Regions from separate parts of the Sphingobacterium sp. LZ11T8 genome, predicted to be linked through region 4. Evidence: riboswitches for the same ligand, from Rfam matches in the RefSeq annotation. Region 4 holds a riboswitch; each other region holds the start of a gene.

Region 1 (8,281 bases), on a different contig from region 4:
AGAAGATGTCGGAGATGAAAACCGACTTCATCAACAACATGACCCACGAGTTCAAGACACCGGTAGCCACCATCATGATCGCTAGTGAATCCTTACGTGACCCTGAGATTTCCGCCGATGGCAAGCGTGTCAACAAATTGGCAAACATTATCTACGATGAGAATGTCCGTTTAGGCTCGCATATCGAACGCGTCCTGAACATTGCCCGTCTGGAGAAAGAAAACCTAAAGATCGAGCGCACCAATGTGCACATCAACTCCTTGGCCAACGCAGTCTTGGAGAGCATGCGACTACAGATGGACAAGGCAGAAGGCACCTTGAATATTGACATTTCAGCAGGCAATGATTTAGTGGTTGGCGATGAACTTCACCTTTCCAATGTGATGTTCAACCTGGTCGACAATGCAATTAAATACTCTCAAGAAAAACCAGAAATCACTTTTAAGACTTTTAATAGAGGGAACAGTATCGTAATATCCGTTGCAGACAAGGGAATGGGAATGACCAAGGACCAACAGGAAAAGATATTTGACCAGTTCTATCGCATACCTACGGGAAATATCCACAACGTGAAAGGCTTCGGTCTAGGGCTAAGCTATGTTAACGATATCATCAAAAGACTGAACGGAAAAATCTCCGTAAAAAGCGAAAAAGATAAAGGCACACAATTTGAAGTAACTCTTCCTTTAAAGGACGCATCCAAGGAAGTAGCATAACATAAGAAAGAGAAAAGTATGAATCAAAAGATATTATTAGCAGAAGATGATCCTAATTTGGGCGAATTACTGAAGGATTATCTTGAATTAAAAGGAAAATTTGACGTTGTGCTCTGTACAGATGGTCAAGAAGGAATGGATGCCTTCCGAAAGGAAGAATTCGACCTTTGCATCCTGGATGTCATGATGCCCAAAAAAGATGGCTTCTCCCTTGGAAAGGATATCCGCAAGATCAATCAGACGGTCCCTATCATCTATGCTACTGCAAAAGGCATGATGGAGGACAAAACCCAGGCCTTCGAACTAGGTGGTGACGACTATATCACCAAGCCTTTCCGTGTTGAAGAACTTTTATTGAGAATAAATGCGCTATTAAAGAGAGCTTCCAAGGACAAAGAAGAAGAAATATCAGACAAGTTTGAGATCGGCGATTATTTCTTCGATTACACCAGTCAGATTATCTCCTACAAAGGTCAACAACAGAAACTGTCTACCAAGGAGGCCGAGTTGCTTCGTTTGCTTTGCTTAAAGAAAAACGATGTCCTGACCCGCGAAGAAGCCCTGATCAAAATATGGCATGACGACAATTACTTTACCGGCCGAAGCATGGACGTATTCCTAAGTAAACTGAGGAAATACCTCAAAGAAGATCCAAACGTGGAAATCGTCAATGTGCATGGTAAAGGATATAAATTGTTGGTTAGCTAAGGATGGATGTGAGATATGAGATGTGAGATGTGAGTGTCCATCCCTAAATAGGGTTGACCGTTTTTATACATATCCAAAATCAAAATATATAAAGGGGCAAAAGTATTTTTGCCCCTTTTTTGATAGAATTATATCCAGCTACTTTTAAACCACGATTTCTCTCATACTCAATGAACTAAAATATAGAAAACCCTCGCTTTCTCATATCCCAAATCTCACATCTAAAATCTTTTTCCTTGGAAAATAAAAATCTTATCCATAACTTAGCCGACGCTTATAGAGAAAGGCAGAGGGACTAGACCCGATGAAGCCTTAGCAACCTGTCTCTTGACAAGGTGCTACATTCTACCCCGATTGGGAAAGATAAGCTGGTTACAGGAATCCTAGGTAGCCTTCTCTTAGCAAAAAGACTTATTGGAATTTATTTAATTTAGTAGAGAACTATATGCTATTAACAAACAATTTAGGCTACCCACGTGTGGGTGCTTTCCGTGAACTGAAGAAAGCTAACGAAGCTTACTGGGCAAAGAAAATCAGCGCGGAAGAATTATTGCAGGCTGGACTTAAAATCCGTGAAAGCAATTGGAAGACTCAAAAAGATGCAGGTATCGAATTGATCCCATCGAATGATTTCTCATTCTATGACCAAGTCCTAGACTTATCTTTAACTGTTGGAGCTATTCCCGCTCGTTACAACTCCCTTTTGAACAAAATCGATCGCCAATATAACCTAGACTTATATTTTGCGATGGCTCGTGGTTTCCAAGAAGGTGGCGTTGATGTAACTGCCATGGAAATGACCAAGTGGTTTGATACAAACTACCACTATATCGTTCCTGAATTCGTGAAAGATCAAGAATTCAAACTGACTTCAGAAAAATTCCTAAGTGAATACAATGAAGCAAAACAATCAGGTATCGAAACTAAACCTGTCCTGATTGGCCCTATCACTTACCTATTGTTAGGTAAAGAAAAAGAAGCTGATTTTAACCGTATCGATCTAATCGACAGATTACTTCCAGTATACGAAGAGATCTTGGCTAAACTTGCTGATGCTGGCGCTAAATACGTGCAGATCGATGAGCCTTTCTTGGCTTTAGATATCGATGATGCTACCAAAGCTCTTTACGGAAAAGTATTCGAAAAGTTAGCTGCAGCTGCCAAAGGCATCAAATTAATCGTTGCTACATACTTCGAGGCATTAGGAAACAACGAAGACATTGCTGTTAACCTTCCTGTGCATGCGTTACACCTAGACTTAGTTCGTGGTGAAAACCAACTTGACACGATATTATCCAAAGTTCCTGCTTCCCTAACCCTTTCATTAGGTGTTGTTGAAGGCCGTAACATTTGGAAAAACGACTACGAAAACTCATTGAAAAAAATCAAACAAGCTGTTGATGCTTTAGGAAAAGACCGTGTTTGGATCGCTCCTTCTTCATCTTTATTGCATGTTCCTTTTGATTTGGACAATGAGAACAATGAAGAGTCCCTACCTGCTGAGGTTAAAAACTGGTTAGCATTCGCTAAACAAAAATTAGCTGAGGTAAAAGACCTTGCAGTATTGGCTGAAGGTGAAGTTGATGCTGAAACACAAAAACGTTTCGAAGCAAACAAAGAAGCTGCTGAGAGCCGCCGTACTTCTCCATTAATCCACAGACCAGAGGTTAAAAACCGCGTCAGCAACATCACTGATGAAGATGCTAAGCGTACTTCTACTTTCAACGCTCGTAAAGAAGCGCAACAAGCGAAGTTCAATCTTCCAGGATTCGCAACCACTACAATCGGTTCATTCCCACAAACTAAGGATGTTCGTAAATGGAGAGCTGACTTGAAAAAAGGTGCCATCTCTCAAGAAGAATACGATAAAGAAATCGCTGCTGAAACAGAAAGAACAATCCGTTTACAGGAAGATTTAGATATCGATGTATTGGTACACGGTGAATTCGAACGTAATGACATGGTGGAATACTTCGGTGAGCAATTAGCTGGATATGCATTCACACAAAACGGGTGGGTTCAATCTTACGGTTCTCGTTGTGTTAAACCTCCAATTATTTTTGGTGATGTTTACCGTCCTGAAGACATGACTGTTCGTTGGTCTGCTTATGCGCAGTCTTTGACCAACCGTCCTGTAAAAGGAATGTTGACTGGTCCTGTAACCATCTTACAATGGTCATTCGTACGTAACGACCAACCTCGTTCTACAACTACATACCAAATCGCTTTGGCAATCTTGGACGAAGTTCAGGCATTGGAAAAAGCAGGTATCAAGATCATCCAAATTGATGAGCCAGCTATCCGTGAAGGACTTCCTCTACGCAAAGCTGATCAGCAGGAATACTTAGACTGGGCTGTACGTGCATTCCGCGTTTCTTCATCCAATGTTGATGACGATACACAAATCCACACGCACATGTGCTATTCTGAGTTCAACGATATTATCCAAGATATCGCTGCCATGGATGCTGACGTAATCACCATCGAGACTTCTCGTTCTCAAATGGAACTGTTAGATGCTTTCGCAGACTTCAAATATCCTAACGATATTGGTCCAGGTGTATATGATATCCACTCTCCACGTGTTCCTAGCACAGAAGAGATGGTTAACTTATTACGCAAAGCAAAAGCAGTAGTTCCTGCAGAGCAATTATGGGTAAACCCTGACTGTGGTCTGAAGACTCGTGCTTGGCCAGAAACTAAAGCTGCCTTAGAATCTATGGTAGAAGCTGCCAAAATCCTAAGAGCTGAATAAGAAACATTAGTAATTTAAAATAAGATAAAGGCCGAGCAATTTTTGTTCGGCCTTTTACTTATCATTTATTTTAATACAGGTTTCTTTCGATTGGCAAAATAATAGATCGGCACTCCCATCAGGATCAATATAAACCCAGGCCAGGTGTACTGTGGTTTATACAAGATCAAAAGCACACAGAAAGCTGTTCCGATCAAGAGATAGACCAATGGAGGGATAGGATATAAGAATGTTTTATAGGGTCTTTCCAGATCAGGTCTCTTCCAGCGCTGATACATCATCGCCAGGACCGTGATCATATAGAAAATCACGATCACAAAGGACACCATGTCCAATAGGTTCCCATACTGCCCGCTCAAACACAATAGCGAAGCCCAGATTCCCTGAAACCAGAGTGACTTTTCCGGAACATCATTCTTGTTGTTTGGAATGGCCTGCTTCAGGAAAAGGCCATCCTTGGCCATGCTCTGAAAAACCCTTGCTCCTGAAAGCACAATTCCATTCACGCAGCCAAAGGTTGAGATCATCACCAATATGGCCATGATAATGGTCCCTGCGCTTCCCAATAACTTTTCAGCAGCAGCTATCGCAACTCGATCATTCGCGGCAAAGGCAATTTCTTCTCGATTTAAAGTGGCTAAATAAACATAATTGGCAAACAGGTAGAGGATCATCACCAAGCTGGTTCCGATCACCATGGCTATCACCACAGTCTTCTTCGCATTCTTGATCTCCCCCGCCACGAAGGTTACATTTTCCCAGGCCACACTACTGAAAACCGAACCTACCATGGCCGCAGCAATTCCACCAAGCAACACATTACCTGAAATCTCTTTCCAGCTTGAATGGTCAAGATTCTGCGAAGCAGACCAACCGAAGCTCATGTTCCCTGAAAACTGATTGCTCTCGATCAATAGAAGCCCGCCAACGATCAGGGCCAATAAGGCAATGACCTTGGAAGAGGTGAAGACGGATTGGACAATCTTGCCACTCCGCACCCCCTTACTGTTGATAAAAGTTAACAACAGTATGATTCCAATGGCAAGGATCTGCATCCAGGTGATCATAAAGGTGCCATTCTGGTAAATGGGAGCTGCATCATTCAGCTGTGGAAAGAGGTAGCCGGCAAATTTGCCAAAAGCAACCGCAACAGCGGCAATGGTTCCTGTCTGGATCACGGCAAATAAGCTCCATCCATACAGAAAGCCAGTCATTTTCCCAAAGACTTCAGTCAGGTAGGTATATTGTCCACCAGCTTTAGGGTACATCGAAGAAAGTTCACCATAACAGATTGCGGCAGCAATGGTCGCAACCGCAGTAATCAGCCATATATCAATCAGCCAATAGCCCGACCCTAACTGTCGCATCATATCCGATGAAACAATAAAGATCCCACTTCCAATCATAGAACCCATGACAATCATAATGGAGTCCCATAAATTGAGTTTTTTATTCATAATTGGTTATTATATTCACCAAACGTACAAATAATTATTATGTTAATAATTTTCTTATTTCATAAAATTGTTGTTACCACATTTATTAGCGTAAATGAGACATCTCACACAGTATCAGCGTATCATGCCGTTACCCGAAGAAGAAAGGTTCTCGGAACATAGCATAGCTTTCCTGTAAATAAACCGGTATTGGCGTACAGTTCGTCAATCTTCGATTGACGATGACAGAGCCTTTTGCTGGAGTACCGAACAGATTCTTCACGAATTGTTCAGAATCAGAAGTTTTCTGAGAGGGATTCAGAGTGAAACGAAGAATCTATTACTGTTTTTTTTAATGGATTGTTATCATTGCGAAATCGTAAGATGAGCAATCTATTTTCTTTCCACAGAAAGATTCATTGAAAAATATTTCACCCACGCTGTGGGTTCTCTTTGTAGACAAACATTATCCTTCCGAAGGAAGCCCTTTAGCCACCGGCTCATTTCCAATGGCGGAAAAATGGAAAGAATGCCGTTGCCCTGTGCGATGGGATTGCTAAAATAAATCTGCCCTTCTAGGGCAGTATAGCTCAAAAATAATCCTTTACCCCTGTCAACCTGAGGCACGAAGGTTCTCGGAACCAGACAAATAATCTTGGCGAACGGTTCCTGCACCTTCGGTCCAGGATGACACGCATGGGTATAAGAAAACCATACAGATTCCTCACTATACGTTCAGAATCAAAATGCGCTATAGAAGGCTTCAAAAGTAACGAAGAGAATCATTTCACCTTTATGGCAATTCCCACTGTAGACCTCCATATCAAACATTATCATTTTGAAATTGTTTAATAAACTAAACACAGAACTATGAATAGATATATTGGATTTTTGGCACTTGCACTGACAACATCATTGTTCAGCAGCTGTTCGTTAATTGAAGGAATTTTTAAAGCAGGGATGTGGTGGGGAATCATCTTAGTGATTGGCGCCGTTGTCCTCGTAATATGGTTGATTTCCAAGCTGTTTGGGGGACGCGGGGGAACAAATTAAACTTTAACTAAAATTTCATTATCACTTAATGCGAATATCAGTAACTTCCCATCAAAATAAATAAGATGAATAGATTCATTTTGAGCTTACTGATATTCGTTACTACTCACTATGCACAAGCCCAAGAAGGCTACCCTACTCCAACCAACAAAGAAAACCTGCTCTTCTATATCCAACACAATCGAGGTAAGAACACCTTTATCTACGACCTGAATAAGAATGGATCAAATAAAGTGGACGAAGATGAACCAATCCGGGTCTATCGCCAAATATTTGATAAGTCCGGAGAAATAAGACCCCTTACCGGTATTCAGAAAAACTTTGCCTATGGCATCGAAGCCAAGCCTATTGACGCCCATACCTACGAAGCAACCATTGTATCGCTTCCCAGTCAGAAATTTTACCTGACCGTTCCAACAAAAGGCAAAGCCTACGTTGTGACTACCGTCAATGGGCTAAAAATAAAAGTAAACAGGATTTTCATTAGACAAAAAGATGGCACATCTGGCTTAACAACCAAGGTCGATTACATTCTTTTTTACGGAACTTCCAAAAACAAAGAGGTCGTAGAGAAACTCCTGATCGACTAAAAGTCCCATTTTTAAAATATTTTAAATAGCTATTTCTGGTTCCCACCGCATAGCACAGGATGGATATTTCAATTTTTTAACCGTAATTTCGTGGGCACCACCTAAATCTTAAATAAAAATGAGTGTAAAAATCAAGTATCCCTATAACCCAGGGTATCCTTCTGTAGCTGACTTGAAGAAAAGAGCGAAATGGCGCATTCCAAAATTTGCATTTGATTACCTGGAAGGCGGATGTAATGAAGAGCTCAATTTGGCCAGAAATGAGAATGATTTTGATGATATTCTTTTAAAGCCGCAATACCTCCATGTTTCCGGAGATATCGATATGTCCGTTGAACTCTTCGGAAAAACCTATTCCGCACCTTTTGGGATTTCCCCCATCGGTTTGCAGGGTCTGATGTGGCCTAATGCACCTGAAATATTGGCTAAGGCAGCAGCAAAGAACAATGTTCCCTATATCCTGAGTACGGTATCGACCTCAAGCATTGAAAGAATTGCCGAAGTTTCCAATGGCGAAGCCTGGTTCCAGCTCTATCACCCTACCGAAGATCGCCTTCGTGACGATATATTAAATAGGCTTAAAGCCGTGGAATGTCCAGTGCTGGTGGTATTGGTCGATGTACCATCCTTTGGCCTTCGCTATCGCGAAATCAAGAGCGGACTGTCCATGCCTCCCAAAATGAATATCAGCAATATATTCCAGGCCATGATCTGTCCTGAATGGGGAATCAAGACCCTACAGCACGGCATCCCAAATTTTGCAACCCTACAACCCTATATGGAAAAAGGTCTTGACCTATCCCAACTGGGGCAATTCATGAACAAGACCTTTACAGGTAAAGTAAACATCCAAAAGGTAAAGGCCATCCGTGATCTATGGCCAGGTCCACTGCTGTTGAAGGGCATCACAACCCAAGAAGATATGGAAGCTGCAATTTCCATCGGAGTCGATGGCGTAATTGTTTCCAATCATGGCGGTAGACAGATTGATGCCGGTGAATCTTCTATCCATTCCTTGATCCG
Region 2 (8,281 bases), on a different contig from region 4:
CTGGGAGTTATCGATCCACCGTTTGTCGTTGATGATGGATGTACCCGAGCTGATTGTCTACAAACCTTTAAACAATAAAGTCTTCAATAAGATTCATAATCAGATCCGTTCACGGTTTGGAGCAGAAATGGTTCCCATGAAACAGATCTTAAGACATATTATAAAGTTGAAAAATGTTCCGCATATTAGTATGTTTGTAGCGGACCAGACACCTACCTATCAGGATTCTGATTATTTCATGGAATTTTTGAACCAAGACACCTTGGTTTATACAGGTGCCGAGCGTATTTCACGATTGACGAAGTTTCCGGTGGTTTTCTGTGAGGTCAGGAGAAAGAAGAAAAGAGGATATTACAGCTGTAAGTTTACCACCTTGGTGGAAAATCCAGATGTGTATCCAGAACATGAGATTACCCATATCCATAATAGGTTTACGGAAGAAATCATCCGTTCCGAACCTGCCTATTGGTTATGGTCCCATCGTAGATGGAAGCGTAAAAGAAGAAATTAAATGTCAAATTACCCGAAAGTTGCCGTTGTCATATTAAATTGGAACGGGAAGTATTTCTTGGAGAAATTCCTTCCTTCGGTATTTAATAGTACATACCCAAATATAGAGTTTATTATCGGCGACAATGGATCGACCGATGATTCCATTAGTTATGTGGAGGAGAACTTCCCCATGTTCAAGATCATTCGCAACAGCGAGAACTTAGGTTTTGCTGGCGGATACAATGAAATCTTGAAGAAAGTGGAAGCGGATTATTACATCCTATTGAATTCAGATGTAGAGGTTTCAGAGAACTGGGTTGAACCAGTCATCGCATATATGGAGCAAGACCCATTATTGGTAGCCTGTCAACCTAAGATTCAGGCATATCATAGCAAGGGGGAATTTGAGCATGCAGGCGCTGCCGGAGGCTATATTGATTATTTTGGATTTCCATTCTGTCGAGGGCGGATCTTGGATAAAGTTGAAAAAGACCAAGGCCAATATAATGATGCCCAAGAGGTGTTCTGGGCGACAGGTGCCGCACTGTTCATTAAATCCAAGGCTTGGAAAGAAGCAGAAGGATTTGATGCTGATTTCTTTGCACATTTTGAAGAAATCGATCTTTGCTGGAGATTAAAGCGAATGGGTTACAAGGTGGGCTATTGTCCAGATTCCATTGTCTACCATGTGGGAGGAGGAACCTTAAAAACCAGCAATCCGCAGAAGACCTATCTCAACTTCCGGAACAATTTGGTCATGATGCAAAAGAACCTACCGGTTGCTGCTGGGATTTGGAAAATATCCTTAAGATTATGGTGGGATCTTTTTGCTTTAATCAAGTTTCTTTTTGATGGAAAAACGGCGGATGCTTGGGCTGTAAGCCGTGGTCATCAGTATTTTTTCAAGAATTTCTTCAAAACAGCAAAGAAAAGAAAGAAATATGCACAAAAAGAGAACAATAAAGGACAATATAAGAACTCCATTATTTGGGATTATTACATGAATAAAATCCATAAATACAGCGACCTTCATGAAAATAATTTCCATTAATCGCGAAAGTCCTGAATTATCTTTTCCCATATAATTTTCATTGTTTAGCAACACATTACGGGAGTAGCCAAATTTTGTTTTAAATTATTTTACCCTTAATATATTTTGTATTTTCGTGGTCTATGTCAATTGATATTCAAGCGAAGATAACAGAACTTACACGTGAGCTGAACGAATATAATTATCAATATTATGTTTTAGCGCAACCCTCCATTTCCGATTACGATTTTGACCATAAATTAAAGGAACTGGAAGCGTTGGAACTCCAATATCCTGAATTCAGAGACCCTAACTCCCCTACCCTAAAAGTTGGCGGAGATATCACACAAAGATTCCAAACGGTTCGTCATAAATGGCCAATGATGTCATTGGGCAATACCTATAACGAACAGGAGTTAAAAGACTTTGACAACAGGGTCAGGAAGGTAGTTGGTGATCAGGTTCAATACGTTGCTGAATTGAAATTTGATGGTCTTTCCATTTCTATTTCATTTGAAAATGGAAAATTGGTCCAGGCTGTCACCCGCGGGGATGGAACCCAAGGTGATGATGTGACCAACAATGTGAAGACCATCCGCAGCATACCGCATCAACTGAGGAAAGGCGACTATCCTGAAAGCTTCGATATCCGTGGGGAGATCTTTATGCATAAATCGGCCTTTTTGAGGTTGAACAAAGAAAGGGAAGAAAATGGAGAGCAGACCTATGCCAATCCAAGGAATTTTGCTTCTGGGACCATCAAGTTACAGGACTCCTCGGAGGTTGCAAAAAGACCATTGGACTGTTTCCTTTATTTTCTGTACTGTGATAACAGAAACAAATTATTCCACGACCACTGGCATAGCATTGAGGAAGTGAAATCATGGGGATTTCCAGTTTGCGAACATAGTAGACTGTGCAATTCCATCGAGGAAGTACTGGAATTTATCCATCATTGGGATGAGGCCAGACACCAACTTTCCTATGAGATCGACGGAATCGTGATCAAAGTAAATGACTTTGCACAACAGGAAGAATTGGGCTTTACGGCAAAATCTCCGCGTTGGGCAATTTCCTATAAATTTAAAGCGGAGCGGGTTGAAACGATCTTGAACAGCATCAGCTATCAAGTTGGGCGTACAGGGGCGGTGACTCCCGTAGCGAACCTGAAACCAGTCCTGTTGGCTGGAACAACAGTAAAGCGGGCTTCACTGCACAATGCCAATGAAATCGAGCGACTGGGCTTGCACGAGCATGATACGGTCTTTGTAGAAAAGGGCGGCGAGATCATTCCAAAGATTATTTCAGCAAACGTTGAAAAGCGTCGCGACGGAGCTAAACCATTTGAATACCCTACTCAATGTCCAGAATGTGGCACAACCTTGATCAGGGAAGAAGGCGAAGCAGTTCATTATTGCCCGAATGAGGATGGCTGTAAACCGCAGATTGTAGGAAAGCTGCAACATTTCATCGGCAGAAAGATGATGGATATACAAGGCTTAGGCGATGAAACCATCGAAACGTTCTTCAAGCTAGGATTGATCCGAAAAATTTCGGACATCTATACCCTAAAAGATAGGGAGCCTGAACTGGTCGGCATAGAAAGATTCGGGCAAAAGTCCATAGACAATATGCTGAAAGGTATCGAGCAATCGAAGAATAAGCCCTTTGAGAAAGTATTATTTGGTTTGGGCATCCGACATATCGGTGAGACCGTAGCCAAGAAATTGGCGCAGCATTTCAAAAACATCGATGCGATCCGTGCTGCTACCGTAGATGAAATTCTTTCTGTTCAGGATATAGGCTTGCGCATAGCCGAAAGCATCAATGCCTATCTGGTTAATCCAGAGCATTGGGAAGAGATCGAAAAACTAAAGGCCATGGGTTTACAGTTTGAGATTGAAGAAAAGGAAGTGTTATTAGCTAGCGATAGTCTCTTGGGCAAAACCTTTTTGATATCGGGCGTATTTGCGGACCATTCCCGGGAAGAATTGACAGAACTGATTGAGTCGCATGGCGGAAAGATGTTGAGCAGTATTTCTTCAAAACTGAACTATCTGGTGGCAGGAGACAAAATGGGACCATCGAAATTAGCGAAGGCAGAAAAACTTCAGGTTCCGATGATCTCGGATGTTCAGCTCCTGGCGATGATCAATAAATAAGAATAAAATAAATAAATAAATATACATAAACGATGAACGAGCTTCAAGGTGCGGGAGTGGCATTAGTCACTCCATTTCACGCAGACGGCACAGTAGATTACGAAAGCCTCGGCAATCTGATAGATTTTCAGATTGAAGGTGGCATTGATTATTTGGTTTCATTGGGTACCACTGGAGAAACAGCTACCCTAACCCAAGATGAACGAAAGAAGCTGTGGCAATTTACTTCGAAGCACGTTAATAAGCGTATTCCATTGGTAGCTGGAATTGGTGGAAACAACAGCTATGAAATCGTGGAGCAGATCAAGAACTTTGAGATCCTTGACTATGCTGCGATCCTTTCGGTTTCTCCATACTATAACAAACCAACACAAGAAGGCATCTATCAGCATTACAAAGCAATCGCGGAGGCATCTAAACTTCCTATTATCCTTTATAATGTACCAGGAAGGACGGGCAGCAATATAAGTCCAGCGACTACCGTTCGTTTGGCCAAGGATTTCAAAAATATTGTAGCGACCAAGGAAGCATCGGGGAATTTTGCACAGTTCAGTGAGATCCTTCGAGATAAACCAAAGGACTTTCTCCTGATTTCTGGGGATGACCCCGTTACATTGCCTATGATGGCGATGGGTGCGGCCGGAATCATTTCGGTTGTCGGCAATGCCTACCCTACCAAAGTTTCAGCCTTGGCACATCTATGTCGCGAAGGAAACTATGTGGAAGCAAGGGCCATTCACTTGGAATTATTGAAGATCATTGACCTTTGTTTTATTGAGGGAAATCCTGCTGGTGTCAAATATATCCTAGAAAAGAAAGGGATTGGCAAAGACCATGTTAGGCTTCCATTGGTTCCGGTAAGTGACAAGACCAAGGAAGCAATCGATGCAGAGATGCAGCTACTAGGTTAAAAAAAATATAAGGTTGGCAATGGAAATTCGCCAACCTTTTTTATTTTTAGGTATTCTTTTTGTTACCAAATAGAAACTGAATCAAAAAAAATGGAAACAACTAACCCACAACCTAGCACTAAAGGTTCAAAGTTCAAGAAATTCATCAGCTGGTTTTTACTTATTCTATTTCTGGCTTTTGCTGGATTTGTTTATTTCAAATATTATTTTGTATTTGGAGAAGGCGTTAAATCTGGCGTTTTGAATTATGCGGTAAAAAAGGGAAATTTATTCAAGACCTACGAAGGAAAGCTGATCCAAGAGGGAATCCGTTCGCAAAAGACCGGGACCGGTCTTTCGAGCAATGAATTTGAATTCTCCATTGAAAACGACTCAGTTTTCCATATCTTGGAACTAAATAGCGGGAAAGCCTTTGACCTTCATTATAAGGAATATCATGGCGTATTACCATGGCGTGGGAATACACGCTACGTGGTAGACAAAATCATTCAAATGCGTGATGCGAAGACAACTACCTTTTAGTTGATCGGAAATATATATCAGAAAAATATTGGGGCTTCAACCGACGTTAGAGAAGGGACTAACAAAGGTTGAAGCCCTGGTCTTTATAGGGAAAAGTGGTAATGGGATCTGCCAAAGAATAAACTTTTCAGAAAAAGATTGCAAAATTAAATTTCGTGAACTATATTTGCGGAGTACTTCGATAGTGGTACGCTAATCATTACCTCTCTAAAAAGATGGTCTTGATTTATAAAGAAGTGGCGAGAGACTGGCTCAATGACCCACTGGCAACCTTCAATAAGGATTGAAAAGGTGCCAATTCCTGTCCGAGGCAATAAAGCCCAGGAGCATATAAATGAAATAGACTATGACTTCAAAATTTTCAAAATCGGAATTAGTGTATCTTGTTGGAAAACCAGCAACAGATCTCAACATTCAATTTATTTCCAGCTGTATTATTTGCATTACCCGAATGCGATAGTCGTCACTATGTTTGAGCACGAGGAAAAAGTGCAAAAATAATAGAGTACAGACGACCAATAGCATAGCAAGAAAGGAAATCATATATTCAATTTACTAACATCAATAATCAACATAAAAATGGCAGACAACAAAAATCTTAAATTTGAAACACTACAAGTGCACGCAGGTCAAGATGTAGACCCTACAACTGGATCCAGAGCATTACCTATATATCAGACTACCTCCTATGTTTTCGAAAATGCGGAACATGGCGCGAATTTATTTGCCCTTAAGCAATTTGGAAACATCTATACGCGGATCATGAATCCAACTACGGATGTTTTTGAAAAACGTATCGCGGCATTAGAAGGTGGTGTGGCAGCTGTAGCTGTGTCTTCTGGTCAGGCAGCACAATTCTTGGCCTTGACCAATATCCTCGAGGCAGGTGAAAACTTTGTTTCAGGATCAAATCTTTACGGAGGTACCTATAACCAGTTCAAGGTTTCTTTTAAGCGATTAGGCATTGAGGCAAGATTTGCTGAAGATTCGGATGCAGATAAAATTGAAGCCTTGATCGACGATAAAACTAAAGCGATCTATGTAGAAACGATTGGGAATCCGAGTTACAATATTCCTGATTTCGAGCGTATCGCATCGGTTGCCAAGAAACATGACCTACCATTGATCGTGGACAACACTTTTGGTGCTGGCGGTTATCTGTTCAAACCATTGGAGCATGGCGCCAATGTGGTTGTAGAATCGGCAACAAAATGGATCGGTGGTCACGGAACGAGTATTGGTGGTGTGATTATCGATGGCGGTAACTACAACTGGGGAAATGGTAAATTCAAACAATTCTCAGAGCCTTCTGAAGGTTACCATGGTTTAGTATTCTCGGATGTATTCGGTGAAGGCGGACCGTTTGGGAACATTCAATTTGCTATCCGCGCTCGCGTTGAAGGATTAAGAGATTTCGGCCCTGCCCTATCTCCATTCAATTCATGGCTTTTGGTACAAGGTCTGGAGACCTTGTCTCTTCGTGTTCAACGCCATGTTGACAATACCTTGGAAATCGCACAATGGTTGGAAGCACATCCACAAGTAGAGCAAGTAAGCTACCCAGGATTGAAAAACCACCCATACCATCAGAATGCACAAAAATATCTGAAAAACGGATATGGTGCGGTATTATCCTTTACCATCAAAGGTGGAGTTGATAAGGCGAATGAGTTCATTGACTCTTTGGAATTGATCAGCCATTTGGCGAACGTAGGAGATGCGAAATCCCTGATTATCCATCCTGCGGCAACGACACACCAACAATTGAGTGCAGAGGCGCAGAAAGCAGCTGGAGTTGCTCCAGGTCAATTGAGACTTTCGGTGGGTATCGAGCACATCGACGATATTAAAGCAGACTTAACACAAGCATTTGACAAAATCAAGTAAGTGGGGGCTTAACTGATTTTTTAGGAGGAAGATAATTAAAGAGAATGAGTGTAAAGACTTTCGGATATAGCCAAGACTTCGAATTAGAGAGTGGTAAAAAACTGGCAAACCTACAGATAGCCTACCATAGCTATGGAAAGCTAAATGAGGATAAATCCAATGTAATTTGGGTATGTCATGCATTGACTGCAAATTCAGATGTTTTTGACTGGTGGCCAGGATTATTTGGCGAAAATGAGTTATTCAACGATAAGGATTATTTCATTATCTGTGCCAATGTACTGGGCTCACATTATGGGACGACGAATCCCCTATCCATTGACCCTGACACCAACCTACCCTATTATTCGGACTTTCCTCAGTTCACGATCAGAGATATTGTTAAAGCACATGGACTATTAGCTGATCATCTAGGGATCCAAGAAATCAACACCTTGATTGGAGGATCTCTAGGCGGTCAACAAGCTTTGGAATGGACGGTATCCAAAACCATAAAGATCCATAATCTGATTGCTATCGGAACAAATGCGTTTTTCTCACCGTGGGGTATCGCATTCAATGAAAGCCAAAGGCTTGCGATCGAAGCAGATTCCAGCTTTAAAGAGCAAAGGAATGATGCTGGATTGAACGGATTAAAGGCGGCCCGCAGCATGGCATTATTGTCGTATAGGACATACAATGCCTATGGAACGACCCAAGTGGAATCGGACCATGACAAAACAGACGCTTACAAAGCATCCTCCTACCAAGCCTATCAAGGGGATAAATTAGTCAAGAGATTCAATGCATTTTCCTATTGGTATTTGACCAAAGCCATGGATAGCCATCATCTAGGCAGAGGACGTGGACAGGTGGAGCAAGTATTAAGCTCAATTGAGGGCGTCAATGCCCTGATCATAGGTATTCCTTCGGATGTGCTATTCCCTCCACAAGAACAGGAATTCATCGCGAAACATATTCCAAATGCGGAATACTATGAGCTGCATTCCTTTTTTGGACATGATGGCTTCTTGATTGAAACAAAAACCCTGACTCAAGTCATAGGCAACTTTCTTGAGAAACATAATACAAAAGCAGAAAATCACTTAAATTTAATTAAAGAATAATGAGTAAGAAACTTACCATCGGGATGTTTGGATTTGGTGTGGTGGGACAAGGTTTATACGATATCATAAAAACAAAGAACCTAAACTTAGAGATCAAGAAATTTGTTATCAAGAACGCGGATAAAAAAAGGACCTTGCCTGCGGAATTGTTTACCACAGATGCCAATGCTA
Region 3 (8,281 bases), on a different contig from region 4:
AATAGATCAGGAGTGCTAAGGCAGGAATCGTCAATAAATTCAACAGATGAACTCCGATGGACAGTCCCATCACATAGGCAATCAGCAATAGCCATTTATTGGAATCCGGTTCATCTGCCCTCCTCTCCCACTTCAACGCCAACCAAAATACAATGGCCGTACAAAGTGATGACATGGCATAGACCTCTGACTCCACAGCAGAATACCAAAAAGAATCTGTAAAGGCATATGCCAAAGCCCCTACCGCTCCAGCAGCGAAAATCTGCATATTTTGAAGGCTATTCCCTTCTGACTTTCCTAAAAGCAGTTTTCTTGCCAAGGCTGTAATCGTCCAAAACAAAAACATAATGGTCAAGGCTGAACAAAATGCCGAACCTAAATTCATCCAAAGTGCAACATGTTCCTTATTTCCAAAAGCAAGGTTTGAAAACAGGTTCTGCAACAAGAGAAACAAGGGTGCCCCAGGTTGATGAACAATTTCTAGCTTATCTGATGCTGCAATAAACTCACCGGTATCCCACCAACTGATGGATTGATCCACAGTGAATGCATACAATACAAACGCAATAACTGCACATAGCCAGCCGAGAAGATTGTTGATTTTGCTATAGTTCATTATAGTAGGTAATAAATGTGATTTAAATTTAGCAAAGAATTATCTCCCACATTTGTGATTAACATTATTTAACATGGAATACGCCTGCTCTCCTTCTTCCAAAAAGGCCTTATCATTGCTGGATTTTCAGGAGCTTTATTTGGATTTGTTTTACCCACATTCCGAAAACTCGCAAAATGAATAAAATTTTATCCAAGGCATTCTCGAAGCTGTCTCGAAGCTGTCTCGAATGAGACCGCTATATTGGTTAAAAAACTCTCCTGATGATAAACGACAAAAGGCGAATGAAATCATTCGCCCTTTGTTCTTATTTTAGAGTTAGTCAATTTAATTACACTAATTTTTCAACGATATTTTTAGTAGGTCCAGGATTACTCATGGTGTAGAAATGCAGTACCGGAACTCCAAAGTCTATTAATTCCTTACATTGCTGTACTAGCCATTCTTCGCCAACTCGCCTAACATCCGCATTGGTTTTACAGGATTCCACGGCATCACTCAGGTCCTCTGGAATATCTAAGTGGAAAATCCGAGGAAGGGTAATCAATTGCTTTTTGGTTGTTAATGGCTTAAGGCCTGGAATAATAGGAACATGAATATCATTTTCCCTACACTTCGTCACAAATTCCTTATATTTTTCTACGTTAAAAAACATTTGGGTAACGATAAATTCAGCTCCCATTTCCACCTTTTTCTTCAACCATTTAAAGTCGGTGTTGAAGTTAGGTGATTCAAAATGTTTCTCGGGGTATCCGGCAACGCCGATACAGAAATTGGTCTTTTCAGAAGAGCCTATATCTTCATGTAGGTAGGAACCTTCGTTCATATCCACCACTTGTTTTAATAGGTCGGTTGCATAAGCATGTCCCCCAGCGGTCGGGATAAAGTCGGCATCACCTTTTCTGGCATCACCTCTCAATACCAATACATTATCGATACCTAAGAAGTTCAGGTCGATAAGTGCGTTTTCTGTTTCTTCTTTGGTGAAACCACCGCAGATCAGATGGGGAACCGCATCAACTTTATATTTACTCATGATGGCAGCACAGATGGCTACCGTACCAGGTCTTTTTCTATAGGACACCCTTTCCAACAATCCGTTAGCATGTTGTTTGTAAAGGTAATCCTCACGGTGGTACGTCACATCGATAAAGGGAGGTTTGAATTCCATCAGTTCATCCATCGTTTGGAAGATACTTTGGATACCCTGCCCCTTAGCAGGAGGTAACAGCTCAAAAGAATATAAGGTCTTGCCTTTCGCGTTCTTGATGTGATCTACGATTTTCATAAAAATATATTAAGGCTTAGAGAGAACACAGTGAACACTGATTCTTTGGCTTATCTTTCCCATTTTGGGGGTAGAATGTAGCACCTTGACTGGTGTCAGGTTGCTAAGGCTTCAGCGGGTCTAGTCCCTCTGCCTTTCTCTATAAGCGAGGGCTAATATCGTCAATAGCAAGGTAATCTCAAAATGTTTCAAGAAAAAACTTTGCGGATGGCATTGAATCAGAAGGAATCAGGGTTGGATGGATGGGACATATAAATGAATGGAAGAAGGTATGATCATAAAAAAATGGGCGTGATTGACACGCCCATTCTCTTTTCAAAATATCTTATTAATCTTCTAGGTACATATCTATCAAACCTTCAGGAAGGTTCAATACGATAATCTTTTCTTCGGGGTCTATACCGACAATGAAATCCTCGTTTAGGGGAAACATGGCGTCTCTGCCATCGATATCTACGGTTGCGATAAATTGCTGTGGCATCTCTTGGACATGGGTAATTTCGCCCAATTCGCCTTCGTCTTCCTCAATGGCGGTATAACCTACTAGATCATGATAGGTAAAATCATCGGGATCACGTTCCGGCATTTTATCATTTGGCAGGTAGATTTGCTTTCTCAATAAAGGTTGGGCTTTGTCAATATGGTCAACATCTTCAAAATTGACATAAGCTGTGCTGTTATTGTGAAACTTGACCTTTTCTACAAAGAATGGCACCAATTTCTTGTCCATCTCCAAGAAAACTACATCCAGATCAAGGTCCATATAGTTATCAAATTCAAAAAACAGTTGCAGTTCACCCTTCAATCCTCGGGTTTTACTGACATAACCGATATAAAAACATTGATCTTTCGTCATATTCACAAATTAATTTCCAAAAGTACGGAATTCTTTTTCTGTTGGGATTTTAGGGATGTAAAAACAAGATAAAATGGGAACAAAAAAGCCGGTTCATAGAATGATCCGGCCATTTTGAATACTTTATGAAGAGATTATCCTTCAGTTTCTTCAGTGTTTTCAGTAGCATCAGCAGCTTCTTCTGCTTCTTCTGTAGCTGTTTCTTCAGCAACAGGAGCGTTTTTAGCAGCGATAGCAGCAGCTCTGTCTTCTTTTTTCTTAGCTTCAGCAGCTAAAGCAGCTTTCTTAGTTTCATCCTTAGATTTCGCTAAGCCTGATTTCTTTCCTTCGATTTGAGCATCTTTACCTTCAGCCCATTTAGTGAAAAGTTCTTCAGCTTTAGCTTCATCAAAAGCTCCTTTTTTCACACCGCCTTGTAAGTGTTTTTTGTATAAAACACCTTTGTAAGAAAGGATAGCGCGAACTGTGTCAGTAGGTTGGGCACCTTTGTTCATCCAGTCTAACGCTTTTTCGAAATCCAAAACGATAGTTGCTGGGTTAGTGTTTGGGTTGTAAGAACCTAAACGCTCGATGAACTTACCATCACGTGGTGAACGGCCGTCTGCTACTACTACGTGGTAAAAAGGTTTTCCTTTTTTACCGTGTCTCTGCAATCTGATTTTAGTTGCCATGTTTTTTCTTTATTTATGTATTCAACATATCCCCCGTTGCTTCATGCAGGAGGGGACGCAAAGATACAAAGTATTATCAATTAATACAATAGAGAATTTAAAGCTGTTTTACCTGTAAAATATGTACTCCTTCCGAGCTATAATCTTGAAAAAGATTTGAGTAATCTCCCAATAATACCGATATTCAGATACTTCAAACCATTGACATCTTATGCAAAGAATTGCTCCTTTAAGGATTGTAAAAGCTTCCGCTGGATCTGGAAAAACATTTTCTCTCACCGTACATTACCTGACCCTGTTGCTATCAAAAGAAAGCAGCTATCGGGAAATCCTTGCCGTTACCTTCACCAACAAGGCCACGGCCGAAATGAAAGGCCGTATTATGTCAGTCCTTCATGGCTTGGCAATCGGCAGTACAGCAGATGACATTGAGCAGTACAGACAGCAATTATTGCAGCAGAATACACAGTGGGACCCTGTAAGCATTCAGGAAAAAGCCAATCGGATCTACAGGAGGATTCTGCATGATTACAGCCATTTCTCGGTAAGTACCATTGATGGTTTTTCGCAAAAGGTGATCCGTAGTTTTACCTACGAACTGAACCTCGATTCTGGCTATGCCATCGAGATGAACACCAACAAAGTGAAGCGTGACCTGACCGTTATGCTGAACCAACTGTTGGATGAAAGACCGGACCTGTTGGAATGGATCATCAATTATGCCGAACAGAAGATCGGGAAGAATGAGAACTGGAATTACCGACAGCAGTTAATGGGTTTGGCAGGGTTGATTTTCTCGGAGAACTTCCAGGAGTTTGACAGTTTTATGATTTCTGCTGATACAGACAGGATATTCAACCTGCTCAACAAAGAAATTGATGAAAAGACCAATGCCTTTTTGGATGCCTTGGTTCAAGGGATTGAAACTTTCAAAGCTGAATATCGCCGATTGGGCGTTGATGATTCAGAAATGAAGGGAAAGTCCAGGAACAAACTGGTAGCAGCCAGCAAGATCAACATAGACCCCAAAAAGATTTCTACCTCTGATATCCAGGAAAAGATATTTGACAAGTTTTTGGTTTTGTTGGATAATGAAGAGCATTATATCGACGACAAAAAGGAGGTTAGGTATGAATATATGCAGGGCATCCGTCCAGCATTGGATGCCATCCTATCCTTACAGCAGCATTTTGCAAATTATATTGCTTATCAAGCCGTACAGACCAACCTGTATTTCCTGAGGTTGCTCAAAGAAATGAGTGACCTGCTGAGTCAATGGAGAAAGGAAAACTCTGCACAATTGATCTCGGATGCACAGATACTATTGAACAAATTGGGCTTGGATGAACACAGTGACCCGACCTTTATCTGGGAAAAGATTGGCAACCGATACAATTACTTCCTGTTTGATGAGTTTCAGGACACTTCAAGAATACAATGGAAAAACTATAGCCCATTGCTCTTAAATGCCCTTGCTGATGCTACGGGCAAGATTGCTGAGCATCTAGTGGTAGGCGATGTGAAACAGAGTATTTACCGTTGGCGAAATGGGGACTGGCGAATCCTTTTGCAACAGATCGACCAGCAGGTTTCGCAGAATTTCCACCTGAACGAAAATCAGATAAATGAATTTATTGATAACGGAACCTTGGACACTAATTTCCGCAGCCTTCCGAATATCATTAATTTCAATAACTACCTATACGAAAAGATCCCTAGTCTATTGCAGCAAGTTTTGAACGAGAAAGTTGGCGAAAGCTTGGGCGAGGAAGGCATGACTTGGTGGAATGCTACGGGCAACAATAGCTTACTTGAAAAAGCTTATCAAAACAGCAGGCAACTGATCCCTGAAAGTAAGCTTCAGACCGGCAAACCCATGGGAAATATTGAAATCTCCTTTTTCCCAGTCAGTGATGGTCGAGCGCGGAACAATCAAGTGATGGAGGCTTCGGTAGAGGCCCTTTGTTCCAAGATTGCCGAATGGATCAGGACTGGAAAATATAAGCCAGCGGATATTGGGATTCTGGTCAGGAGCAATGCGCAGGCAAAATTGGTCATCCAAGAACTGATGCGCTTCAAGAACACCGAGAACCTGAACTTTGAGGTCATCTCTGGAGACGCCCTAAGTCTAATATCGAACCATGCCGTCAATCTGATCATTGAAACCTTAAGGTCATTGGTTTTTCAATCGGAGAAACACGTTTTACACCTTGCCAACATGGCTTATCTTTTCCAATTGGCGCAGGGTAAATCCAACTTCGAGGAATCGGTATGGCTGAAGTTCAAGGACAACAATATCAAGGAACTGTCGGATGTTCTTCCGCTTACATTGATAGACTCATGGAGTCAATTGCAGAAAATGCCATTGGTCCATCTGGTAGAAAAACTGATCGATGTTTATCAATTAGGGAATGAAGGAAGTATTCATTTACCATACCTTTTAGCCTTCAAGGATATCGCTACAGCTTTCTCCACACAAGGGGAACGTGGAATCATACAGTTCCTGGAATATTGGGATGAAGATGGCGAAAGGGCTGTACTGCCATCGAGTGGCAAGGTCGATGCGATAGAGGTCAGCACGATTCATAAATCTAAGGGATTGGCCTATGAGGTGGTGATGATTCCATTCTCTTCCTGGAAATTGGATGGTCTGACCAATGGTGATTTTTGGATCGATGTAATGGATTCTCCCTTTTCAGAACTCGGAAAAATTCCTGTAAAATATACCCAAACCTTAGGTAAGTCGATCTTTTACAAACAATATTTTGAAGAGATGCTGTTTAACTATATGGATGCCCTAAACACTTTTTATGTAGCAACCACAAGGGCAAAAAGCCATCTCTATATTACTGCACCACAATTTAAGGATGAGGTTGACAAGAAAACTGGTGAGATATTGGGTTCTGAGGTCAAGAATGATTTTATTTCAGACCTTTTGATTCAGGTGCTAACTGCCAGCAATTCTCCATTCCGATTAGAGAACAATGAATTTATCCTTTTGGATGAGCCATTAGCCTCAGAGCAGTCAAACAAGAAGAAGGAAACTGAAGCGAGCATAAAAATTGAACTGAAGGATTATCCACAATCTTTAGCTCTAGAAACCGCTTTGGAAAAATCGACCTCAAGGAATATCAACACCATTTTGATGATGGAAAAGGCTGCACAATATGGAGTATTGGCGCATGAGATCGTCTCGCTGGTAAAGGATGAATCGGAAATCGACAAACTGGTAAACCAATATATTGAGGAAGGTATTTTGGCCAGGGAAGAGAAGGATCTTCTCTTGGAAGAAATACAGCAGATCTGGAACCATCCAATCATTAACCAATGGTTGACGGGTGATTATAAGGTGTGGAATGAATCAAGCATCATCCTGGAGGATGGCAGTACACAAAGACCAGACAAGGTGTTTACCAATGATCAGGAAACCATCGTATTGGACTTTAAATTTACACAAGGAGATTATATCAATCATAAAACGCAGGTAGGAAGATATATGAATGCATTGAGCAATGTAGGTTACGGCCATATCAAAGGCTATCTATACTACGCTAAGTCGAAAGAATTAGTGGAGGTGAAATAAGGAAAGAACATGGAAAAAGCATTTTTAAGACTCGTTGCAGAAGACATTCAGGCTAAGTTTGGCCAAGATATATCAGATATTGCCATTGTATTCAATAACAAGAGGCCTATTACCTATCTGAAAAAACATTTGGTAGATGTATATGGAAAGGCCATTTGGTCACCACAGTTCTTTACCATTCAAGAGTTTTTTGCCCAATCAAGCAGCAATCTGCAGGCAACGGCATTAAGTCAGTTCTTCTATCTTTTTGAACTGCACAACGAATTATTGACCAAGGAAGGTCGTGATCCGGAGACACTGGAGGAGTTCTACCCAATTGCGGAGATCATCTTAAGTGATTTTGGGCAGATCGATTATGATTTGGTACCGGTTGACCAGATCTATATGGAGTTGTTTGACAGCACCGAAATAGACCTTCATTTCCAACATTTCACGGAAGAGCAACAGTCTTTCATCAAGCAGTTTTGGAAATCCTTTAGCATGAAAGGCCATACGGTCGTTCAGCAGCGTTTTTTGGCCCTATGGAAGCGATTACCAAAACTGTATAAAGCATTTCAGGAGAAATTAAAAAACGAGAAGCAGACCAACTACCCTATTCTATATCGGGAATTGGCCGAAGGTAAAGCCGAGAACCAAGACTTTATCAAAGAGCACAAGAAGGTCCTTTTTGTAGGATTCAATGCCTTGAACAGAGCTGAAGCACAATTATTCAAAAAGTGGCAAGAAGAGGGCTTGGCCTTGTTTTACTTCGATGCGGATGCGCATTATCTGGATGATAAAATTCAGGAAGCAGGTTTATTCCTTCGTCGGAACTTATTTAATACCGGCCTAGTCAATGCATTGGGAGAGTCTCCAAATCTTATTGCCAACCGGAATACGGATGTCAACCTATACAAAAGCCTTGGAAAAAACAGTGAGGCTAAATTGCTGCATGATGTTCTGGCATTAAAAGACATAGATTTCAAAAAGGAAACGGCCGCTATTCTATTGGCAGATGAAAGTCTGTTGGTGCCCTTGCTGCAAAGTCTACCCATTATGGACATCAATATTACCACGGGTTATCCCTTGATCCAATCAGCAATCTATGGATTGCTGGATCTATGGGCAGAGGTGCAAGTATTGATCACTCAACAGAAAAAGGAAAAAATACCCTACCAGCTATTGGAGACCTTCCTGAGCCATCCGATGACCAAGGTTAGTAGAAAACAGAGGCAAGATATACAGCGGGATTCAGCCAAGAGGCAGCTTTTTGAAATTCCAATTGCTG
Region 4 (8,281 bases):
CTTTTTCAGATAACCTTCTTTTTCCATTTGGTTTAGAACGACGTTTCTACGTTGCAGAGCGTTCTTAGGATTTCTGATTGGATTATAATAGGTAGTACCCTTCAACATACCGACCAAAACAGCAGCTTCATTGACGGTAACTTCACTTGGCAGCTTATCAAAATACCTTACAGATGCCGACTTAATACCGTAGGCATTATTGCTAAACGAAACGGTATTCAGGTACATCGTCAAGATTTCTTCTTTGCTGTATTTGCTCTCCAATTTGAAGGCAGTCATCCATTCCTTGTACTTTGTGACCAACAGACCAACTCCCGGGATCTTCCCTAACAGTCCTTGAGCATCCTTGTAGCGAGTTCTATATAAATTCTTTGCAAGTTGCTGGGTAATAGTACTTGCTCCACGATCACTTCCACTTAAAGTTGAAAACACTCCGCCAAACAACCCAATAAAATCCACCCCATGATGCTTTCTAAAACGAACATCTTCAGTAGCAATTAGGGCATTAACGATATTTGGAGAAATACTATCATAAGGGACAGGATCACGATCTTGCTTGTAATAGCGACCGATTAAAACAGAGTCGGCGGTAAAAAGTTCGGAAGAAACATTCAGTTCAGGCAACAATATTTCTTTCTTAGTAGGCGATGATCCGAACAAGCCTAGGAAGTTAATTTGTACCGCGCAAGTAAATAAGATAATAAAGTAAATAACAATCAGTGCGATACGCAAAAATTTGTTCCGGACTCGTCTAAACATACGGTAAATATGAACAAAACTTTGGAAAAAATCATATCAATTCGCCCAAAAATGAACCTTGAAATGAAAATTAACGAAATTTAACAAATGAAATTTTTGGTTTTTAACTAGGCTGTTTTTCCGAGACTTATAATAGCAAAAACTGTTCCTAAATTCTCTTTTGTTTACAACAATTTTATCTTATTGAATATTATTCCCTATTTTTACCTGACTTATTTATCGGGGACATGTTAAAGCAAACACTACAACAAAAATTATTACAGAAACTTTCACCGCAACAAATTCAATTCATAAAATTGCTTCAGGTACCTACTGTATCATTAGATGCCCGTATCAAAGAAGAACTTGAAGAGAATCCAGCCTTGGAAGATGGTAGTTTGACCAACATGAACGACCCTGTCGAAGAATACCCAGACAAAGATCCGGATGACGACTTCAACATGGAAGACAATAGCTATGATGACGAATTCAGCGTAGATGAATATATCCAGGAAGACGACTATAAAGATTACGGTGGAGGTTATGACCATGATGATGAGGATGGTAAAAAAGAAATCCCTATCGCAGTCCAAGATTCCTTCTTTGAAAATCTTCAAAATCAGCTTGACTTACTTGCCCTTTCTGATAAAGATTATGTACTAGGCCAACAAATCATCGGTTCCTTGGATGATGATGGTTATCTGCGCCGACCTATCCTTTCTCTGATCGACGACCTAGCCTTTTCCCAAAATGTCATCGTTGAAGAAGATGAGGTTGAAGAGATGCTGAAAATTGTTCAAACCTTTGACCCAGCGGGAATTGGCGCCAGAAATCTTCAGGAATGCTTGAGCATACAACTTCGTAAGAAAGATCAAAATAATCCAATAATTCAACAGGCCCAATTGGTTGTAGAGAACTACTTGGATGAATTCACCAAAAAACATTACGACAAAATCGAAAAGCAATTGGGAGTAAACTCCGAAGAGCTTAAAGAAATTGTAAACGAAATCTTAAAACTGAATCCAAAACCAGGCGATTCAGGAGCTGTTGCTGGTAAGCAATTGCAGATTATCCCAGATTTCCATATCTCCAACAACGACGGTGTCCTGCACCTGACCTTAAATGGCAGGAACGCACCAGAGCTTCGTGTGTCCCGCTCCTACCAGGAAATGTTTGAACATTACGAAAAAGCCGAAAAGAACGACAAGAAAATGCGTGAGGCCGTTCAGTTTGTTAAACAGAAACTGGACTCTGCAAAATGGTTTATCGACGCCATCAAACAAAGACAGCAGACTTTGTTGAAAACCATGAATGCCATTATGGAATATCAATATGACTATTTCCTAACTGGTGATGACAGAATGCTGAAACCTATGATCTTGAAGGATATTGCCGACAAGATCGAAATGGACATTTCAACGGTTTCCCGTGTAGCGAATTCCAAGTATGTCCAAACCGAATTTGGCACTTTCCTTTTAAAATCTTTCTTCTCTGAAGCCATTCAGACTGAGTCCGGTGAAGAGGTTTCCAACAAGGAAGTCAAGAAAATCTTGGAAGAATGCATCGCCAATGAGGATAAGAGAAAACCTCTGGCAGATGAGAAACTAACAGAGATTTTAAAAGAAAAAGGCTATTCCATTGCCCGTAGGACAGTTGCAAAATATCGCGAGGCCATGAATATCCCTGTTGCCCGCCTGAGAAAAGAATTATAGAAAATTTTAATTGACACTTGCATATTAAAATATAATCTACTAAGTTTGTAGAGTATTCAGAATTGCAGATGCAATACCAACCGAGTGAGAGACACCGCGGTGGTAAATCGATACGGGCGACAAGCCAAAATAAACGAATATTGCAAAGTCTTTTAAGACGCCTCTGAATGCAATTATGGTTAAACCCTTTAAACATTAATTGTATGTCGAACACAACAAAACCCTTACACCAGCACCTAGTGGAGAAATTCCACCACTATTCCACCAACGAATTAGTTGTATTGAACAATGATTTGGTAAAATCCAATTGGGGTGCAAACAAAACAGCTTTTAGGACTGCATTGATTTCCGCACTATCCAATCGCGGAATCGATCTGTCAGCCATAATCAGTACGGAAGACGGCTTTACCCAGATCCAAAGTGTCCCAGTGAAACTATCTGAAAATAAATTAATTCCTTTATGTTAAGTTAGGAGATTTGAGATTTGAGATTTGAGATTTGAGATATAAAGGTTAATACCTTTGTACTCAAATCTCAATACTATAAAAATGAGTAAGTACGGTTGATATCCCAATACTCATATCTCACATCTCAATACTATAAAAATAAGTTAGTACGATTAATATCTCAATACTCATATCTCACATCTCAATACTATCCCTAAAACCTCCCTATCGCGTACAGTGCGAACGTTCCTAGCCAATGGCTTCCCATATAGTCGTCTTCAGCACTTAAGTTAACTATGGAGAAGTTAAAATGTTCAATAGCATTGCCTTTTAAATGCTGCAAACTTCCATCGATTTTACTGATGCCGGAAAGACATGCGGCTCGACTATAATTCAAACCATCCAAATGAACCAATTTACCGTCCGTCCTATCCTTAACTATTGCGGGTTTCAATTCAAAGGAAGGGTCAAACAATCCTGGCATAAATCCTTTCAACCACGTTAAATACTCATTCTTTTCCATCAATTTACTCATCAAATAAGCTTCTTCTAAACATGGGGAAAGAAAATCATATCCACTCGGTTCATAGGCCAGATCACAAATCTTATCGTTTTGGAACAAACGCAATGAGTTTTCTTGAATGGATTTCTTAAAGGCCTCATCCCCTACGGAATTGGCATAATCCAAAGAAAGCGATAAACTAAAGGCCGAATTATCATGTTGTCCCGCCCTAATTGGGTATACCAATTTTGGGAGATATTCGATATATCGCTTGACCAAAAGATCCACTAATGGCTGTAAAGCCACTTTCCAGCGCTGCCCATCCTCATCTTCCCAATTTGCCAGTTCTTCTTGCAACTTGAACAGCCAAGCCCAACCATAAGTCCTTTCAAACCCTAAATTGTTCTTGTCATTGAAAAAAGCAATTTCAGTTTGCACATTCTCAGGCGTAATATGGCTATTCAACACTTTCCTCATATTCCCTTCTTTATCTAGTTCAGGAAAAGCCTTCAGCAATTTTATTACTGACCAATAACCATGTACAGAGGAATGCCAGTCAAAACATCCATAAAAGACAGGCCGAAGGGATTTGGGCGATTTAAGATCAGCTCCTGACCCCAAGACTTGGCCTAACTTATTGGGATACTCCACCTCAATACAATGGGTCGGCATGGCATAAATTTGCTGTGCTAATTCAAGGGATAATTTCACGTCTTCGACTTGCACTCCTTCTTCATTTTTCGATGGGTTATTGCAACCATAGAACAAAAGAACCGTAAGTGCAAAGATGTTTGAACATATTTTTTTCATACTAGTAAAATTGGCAATATATTTGAGTTATAAAAATAACATTTATAAACAATAACAATCTACAATATGAACATTAGTGACTTAATTTCAGGAAGCATTGGTTCACAAGCTACTGAAGGAATATCAGAAAAATTAGGACTTGATAAAAACCAAACCCAATGGGTTGTTTCTGCAGCTATCCCATTGATGATGTCTGCCTTGAATTACAATGCGCAAAAGGGGCCTGAACAAGCTCAAGGCATACAAAAAGCATTGGATAACCACTCTGGGGGGATATTCGATAACCTAGCAGGATTATTTAATCAAGGACCAACAGAAGATGAAGATAAAATTGTAAATCACATCTTTGGTCGCAACACCGATACGGTAAAACAATCCCTTTCTGAAAAATCAGGAATTAGCATGGGGAAAATCGGTGGCATTTTAGCGCTATTGGCTCCTTTGGTAATGGGTTATCTAGGTAAAAAGAAACAAGCTGACGCTGGAACTGGCGGCGGAGGGATTGGAGACCTTTTAGGAAGCATCCTTGGAGGTGGCACGTCAAATGCCGGTGCTTCAGGAGGCGGAATCGGTGATTTGATCGGAAGCGTATTAGGAGGCGGTGGTTCTAGCACTGCTAGCTCATCACAACCTAATATTGCTGGTGGTTTAGGTGATTTAGTTGGACAGTTTTTCGACCAGAAAAACGACAATAGTGCTAAAGGCAACATCTTGGATAGCCTTGCTGGAATGTTTGGAAAATAAACGAATAATTATACAACCACAAAGGGATTGGTCAATTTGATCAATCCTTTTTCTATTTTATTCCATCCGATTGCGAAAACGATTATATTTACACATGCAATCTAAAATAAGCTTCAAAAACGATTATAGTGAGGGTGCTCACCCCAATATATTAAACCTTCTATCCCAAACCAATCTTGATCAGGAAGCCGGTTATGGGGAAGATAATCTCAGCCTAAAGGCAAAATCTTTCATCAAAAAAAGAATCAACAATCCAGATGCTGAGATCTATTTTGTTTCTGGAGGTACCCAAGCAAACATGCTGGTCATTAGCCATCTCCTTAAACCATACGAATCCGTGATTGCTGCCGATACCGGACATATTGAGGTCCATGAAACGGGTGCCATTGAAAATACAGGACACAAAATCAATTGTATCCCCAACAAAGATGGTAAAATTTCCATTCAGGGAATACAAGCTGCCCTAGATTACCATACCGACAACCATATGGTCAAACCTGCTATGGTCTATATTTCGCAGTGCACAGAAATCGGAAGCATCTACAGCAAAGCAGAATTGGAAGAAATCTCCTCATTCTGTAAATCAAATGGATTGATATTATTTGTAGACGGTGCTAGGCTGGCTACTGCACTGACTTCAGCCTATGCTGACCTGAACATCGAAGATTTAGCAATTCTTGCAGATGTATTCTACATCGGGGCAACAAAAAATGCCGGATTATTAGGTGAAGCCATTGTATTCAAAAACAAAGAACTCGCTCATGGTTTCGATTACTATATCAAGCAAAAAGGAGCTCTAATGGCTAAAGGTCGAATCTTAGGGGCACAATTCTACGCACTGTTTGAAGATAACCTGTTTTTTGACCTAGGAAAACATGCCAACCGAATGGCCGCTAAAATAGCTGATGCATTCCAATCCAGAGGCTTTGAGTTCTCTAGCAAACCCGTTAGCAACCAAATCTTCCCTATCCTTCCATATTCCGCCATAAAAGAACTCCATAAAAAATATGAATTCTATGTTTGGCAGAAGTTAGATGGTGATAAGGCCGTGGTACGGATAGTGACCTCCTGGGCAACAGCTGAATCAGTCATAGATCAGTTTATCGCAGATCTTCCTCAGGATTTTTAGGTTAAATAGCCATAATTCCTTATTTTAGGAGAATACCCTAAATCTAGACTATGACTGTAGAAGAATTTGTGATATTGGTAGATCAACAGGACAATGAAATTGGCCAAATGGAAAAACAAGAGGCTCACCTTCAAAACCGAAAACACCGTGCTTTCTCTGTATTCCTTTTGGACGATCAAGGTAATCTGATATTACAACAACGTGCGGATTCAAAATACCACAGCCCCGGACTATGGACCAACAGCTGCTGCGGACATCCTCGACCTAATGAGACAACAATAGAAGCTGCCAAGAGACGAACTTTTGAAGAACTGGGAATCCACATAGACATCAAAGAGGTTTTCCAGCTGAGCTATGAAGAACACCTAGAAAATGGCCTTTGGGAAAATGAATTTGACCATATCTTCATCGGTAATTTCAATGAGGATATCCCAAACCCAAATCCAGATGAAGTTCAAGCTCTAAAATATAGCAGTGTTGCTAAAATCGAAAATGACCTCAAGGAAAACCCTCAAGACTATACCTTCTGGTTTAAACTGATATTCCCTAAGATTAAACATTTATTAGAGAAATAAGACCATAGGCATAAGACCTAAGAAGTGTAAACCTTCTATTTTCTCACTTCCAACTCTGAATAATAGCAAGATTCTGTTCGATTCTCTTTAATTCATCTAATCAGCCTTTTGGATAAAAGGCATTAGATTACTAAAGCTCTTGTGTCTTATGTCTTAAATCTCCTAACCTACCACCATTCTGCATTTGGCAAATAATAGTGGGCTGTATCTTTTTCATTTTGCCAAGGAGCCAATTCAAACAAATAGCCTTTTTGACTGACTTTCCAGGGATAATTGTAATCATATTCCCCCCATCGAAATTCAACCTTATAGGTTTTTCCATCTGAACTCGTCAAGGTCCCAAACAGTCTGGGATAAGATGAACCAGAAACCCCATTGGTATACATGACAGCTTTATCAAAAACTAACTTGGCATTGGCCTCAACCGAATCGCTCAGTTTGATGACAGGTTCTTCGGCTTGCAACATAGCTGTATAGGACTTCCAAGAAGATTGATTGGTATCAGACATCGCATAAGGATAATCCTTTTTTGTAGGGGTTTGCTCCATAAACAATCGCACTGGTCTATTAGTAACCAATTCCTTGCCCAAAACCTCCTTATATGGTGCTTTTTTACTGATGTTGGTAGACTTGGTCTTAACGGTCTGAATTATAGCAAGTACAAACAGAAAGAAGCCAACAATAATGCAAATAATAAATATCTTGATCACCTTTTTTGCAGTTATACCCTCTTTTATTCCCATATATTATTTTTTCTCGGTCAAACTAACTTCAAAACTACCGTCTTCAGAAACCAGGTCGATTTGATAGCTTTCCTGTCCTATTAATTTCATTGGCACAGTCTCCGTGTCAAAATCCGTACTATTCATTTCCATAGAAGTTTTAGCAGTAGTACTTTTTTCCCTTCCTTTAGCTATCAACAAGCTTCCTTCACCTGCATCCATTACCTTAAACCAACTAAAACCCGAACTTTTTGGAGCGCCTGTACCCGGGTTCTTTTCCGTAAACCTGCCAAAATACAAATCTCCGCCATGCATAGGTTCGGATAACTTGGAAACTCGCTCTTGCTGGTATGGATTCGGCTTCACCGTATCATATACTAAATAAGCAAAAAATCCAATAAAAGCTAGAATAAAGATATAACCAAAAATCGTTGGCTTCAGTCGGAAGGGGGCCTGACGTATATGTGGTTCACATTCCTTTACATAGCTTTTCATCCCATCGGACCATTTCCGCTTTGGGATAAACTTATCGGTTACACGATCATAATAACTAGGAGCAGCATTCTTGGAATAACCAGTATAGAATGCGGTAGAAAAATATGATCTATAAAACACCAAAATCATTTGATTTCCCGGATTCACAGGATTTTGCAAATGATCCGCTGAAAAACTCGCCTCTTCAATTTTCTTAAAATAAATAAACATATATGTTGCGTCTAGTTCTTATTGATTTTTTGTTCTGATTACCTCTGATTCCCAGCCACTATAGATTCCATTGAAGGATTTAGCTTTCTCCCATATCGGAAGACATAATTCGTCAATCTGTTCATAGCTTACATAGTCTTGCCTGGATATCCCTAATTTCCATAATTCATCCCGTTTTTCTTTCAAAAAGAGAACAAA

Evidence for each region. Region 4 has a riboswitch for S-adenosylmethionine ahead of NLF99_RS08955 (5-oxoprolinase). Riboswitches for the same ligand answer to the same signal wherever they lie in the genome.
Region 1: linked by a shared signal. The riboswitch ahead of metE (5-methyltetrahydropteroyltriglutamate--homocysteine S-methyltransferase) and the one ahead of NLF99_RS08955 (5-oxoprolinase) in region 4 are both predicted to bind S-adenosylmethionine.
Region 2: linked by a shared signal. The riboswitch ahead of NLF99_RS11560 (O-acetylhomoserine aminocarboxypropyltransferase/cysteine synthase family protein) and the one ahead of NLF99_RS08955 (5-oxoprolinase) in region 4 are both predicted to bind S-adenosylmethionine.
Region 3: linked by a shared signal. The riboswitch ahead of NLF99_RS14055 (methylenetetrahydrofolate reductase) and the one ahead of NLF99_RS08955 (5-oxoprolinase) in region 4 are both predicted to bind S-adenosylmethionine.

What each region holds. Positions count from the first base shown of each region.
Region 1 is NZ_JANBZY010000007.1:253,376-261,656, forward strand. It holds gene NLF99_RS16685 (sensor histidine kinase KdpD) at 1-716, shown strand, start outside; gene NLF99_RS16690 (response regulator transcription factor) at 735-1,424, shown strand; SAM riboswitch class I at 1,696-1,794, shown strand; gene metE (5-methyltetrahydropteroyltriglutamate--homocysteine S-methyltransferase) at 1,870-4,179, shown strand; gene NLF99_RS16700 (APC family permease) at 4,245-5,636, opposite strand; gene NLF99_RS19755 (hypothetical protein) at 5,767-5,898, opposite strand; gene NLF99_RS16705 (hypothetical protein) at 6,486-6,668, shown strand; gene NLF99_RS16710 (DUF4833 domain-containing protein) at 6,734-7,258, shown strand; gene NLF99_RS16715 (alpha-hydroxy acid oxidase) at 7,377-8,281, shown strand, end outside.
Region 2 is NZ_JANBZY010000004.1:247,254-255,534, reverse strand. It holds gene NLF99_RS11585 (lysophospholipid acyltransferase family protein) at 1-511, shown strand, start outside; gene NLF99_RS11580 (glycosyltransferase family 2 protein) at 512-1,543, shown strand; gene ligA (NAD-dependent DNA ligase LigA) at 1,666-3,684, shown strand; gene dapA (4-hydroxy-tetrahydrodipicolinate synthase) at 3,717-4,595, shown strand; gene NLF99_RS11565 (hypothetical protein) at 4,686-5,117, shown strand; SAM riboswitch class I at 5,341-5,454, shown strand; gene NLF99_RS11560 (O-acetylhomoserine aminocarboxypropyltransferase/cysteine synthase family protein) at 5,697-7,004, shown strand; gene metX (homoserine O-acetyltransferase) at 7,049-8,110, shown strand; gene NLF99_RS11550 (homoserine dehydrogenase) at 8,110-8,281, shown strand, end outside.
Region 3 is NZ_JANBZY010000005.1:347,665-355,945, reverse strand. It holds gene NLF99_RS14060 (DUF2723 domain-containing protein) at 1-616, opposite strand, end outside; gene NLF99_RS14055 (methylenetetrahydrofolate reductase) at 948-1,904, opposite strand; SAM riboswitch class I at 1,952-2,052, opposite strand; gene rimM (ribosome maturation factor RimM) at 2,233-2,760, opposite strand; gene NLF99_RS14045 (30S ribosomal protein S16) at 2,895-3,431, opposite strand; gene NLF99_RS14040 (exodeoxyribonuclease V subunit beta) at 3,643-7,014, shown strand; gene NLF99_RS14035 (PD-(D/E)XK nuclease family protein) at 7,024-8,281, shown strand, end outside.
Region 4 is NZ_JANBZY010000003.1:174,584-182,864, forward strand. It holds gene NLF99_RS08945 (transglycosylase domain-containing protein) at 1-759, opposite strand, end outside; gene rpoN (RNA polymerase factor sigma-54) at 987-2,450, shown strand; SAM-I-IV-variant riboswitch at 2,498-2,592, shown strand; gene NLF99_RS08955 (5-oxoprolinase) at 2,654-2,917, shown strand; gene NLF99_RS08960 (DUF2891 domain-containing protein) at 3,111-4,208, opposite strand; gene NLF99_RS08965 (DUF937 domain-containing protein) at 4,275-4,952, shown strand; gene NLF99_RS08970 (low specificity L-threonine aldolase) at 5,047-6,081, shown strand; gene idi (isopentenyl-diphosphate Delta-isomerase) at 6,132-6,656, shown strand; gene NLF99_RS08980 (hypothetical protein) at 6,824-7,399, opposite strand; gene NLF99_RS08985 (hypothetical protein) at 7,403-8,083, opposite strand; gene NLF99_RS08990 (DUF695 domain-containing protein) at 8,102-8,281, opposite strand, start outside.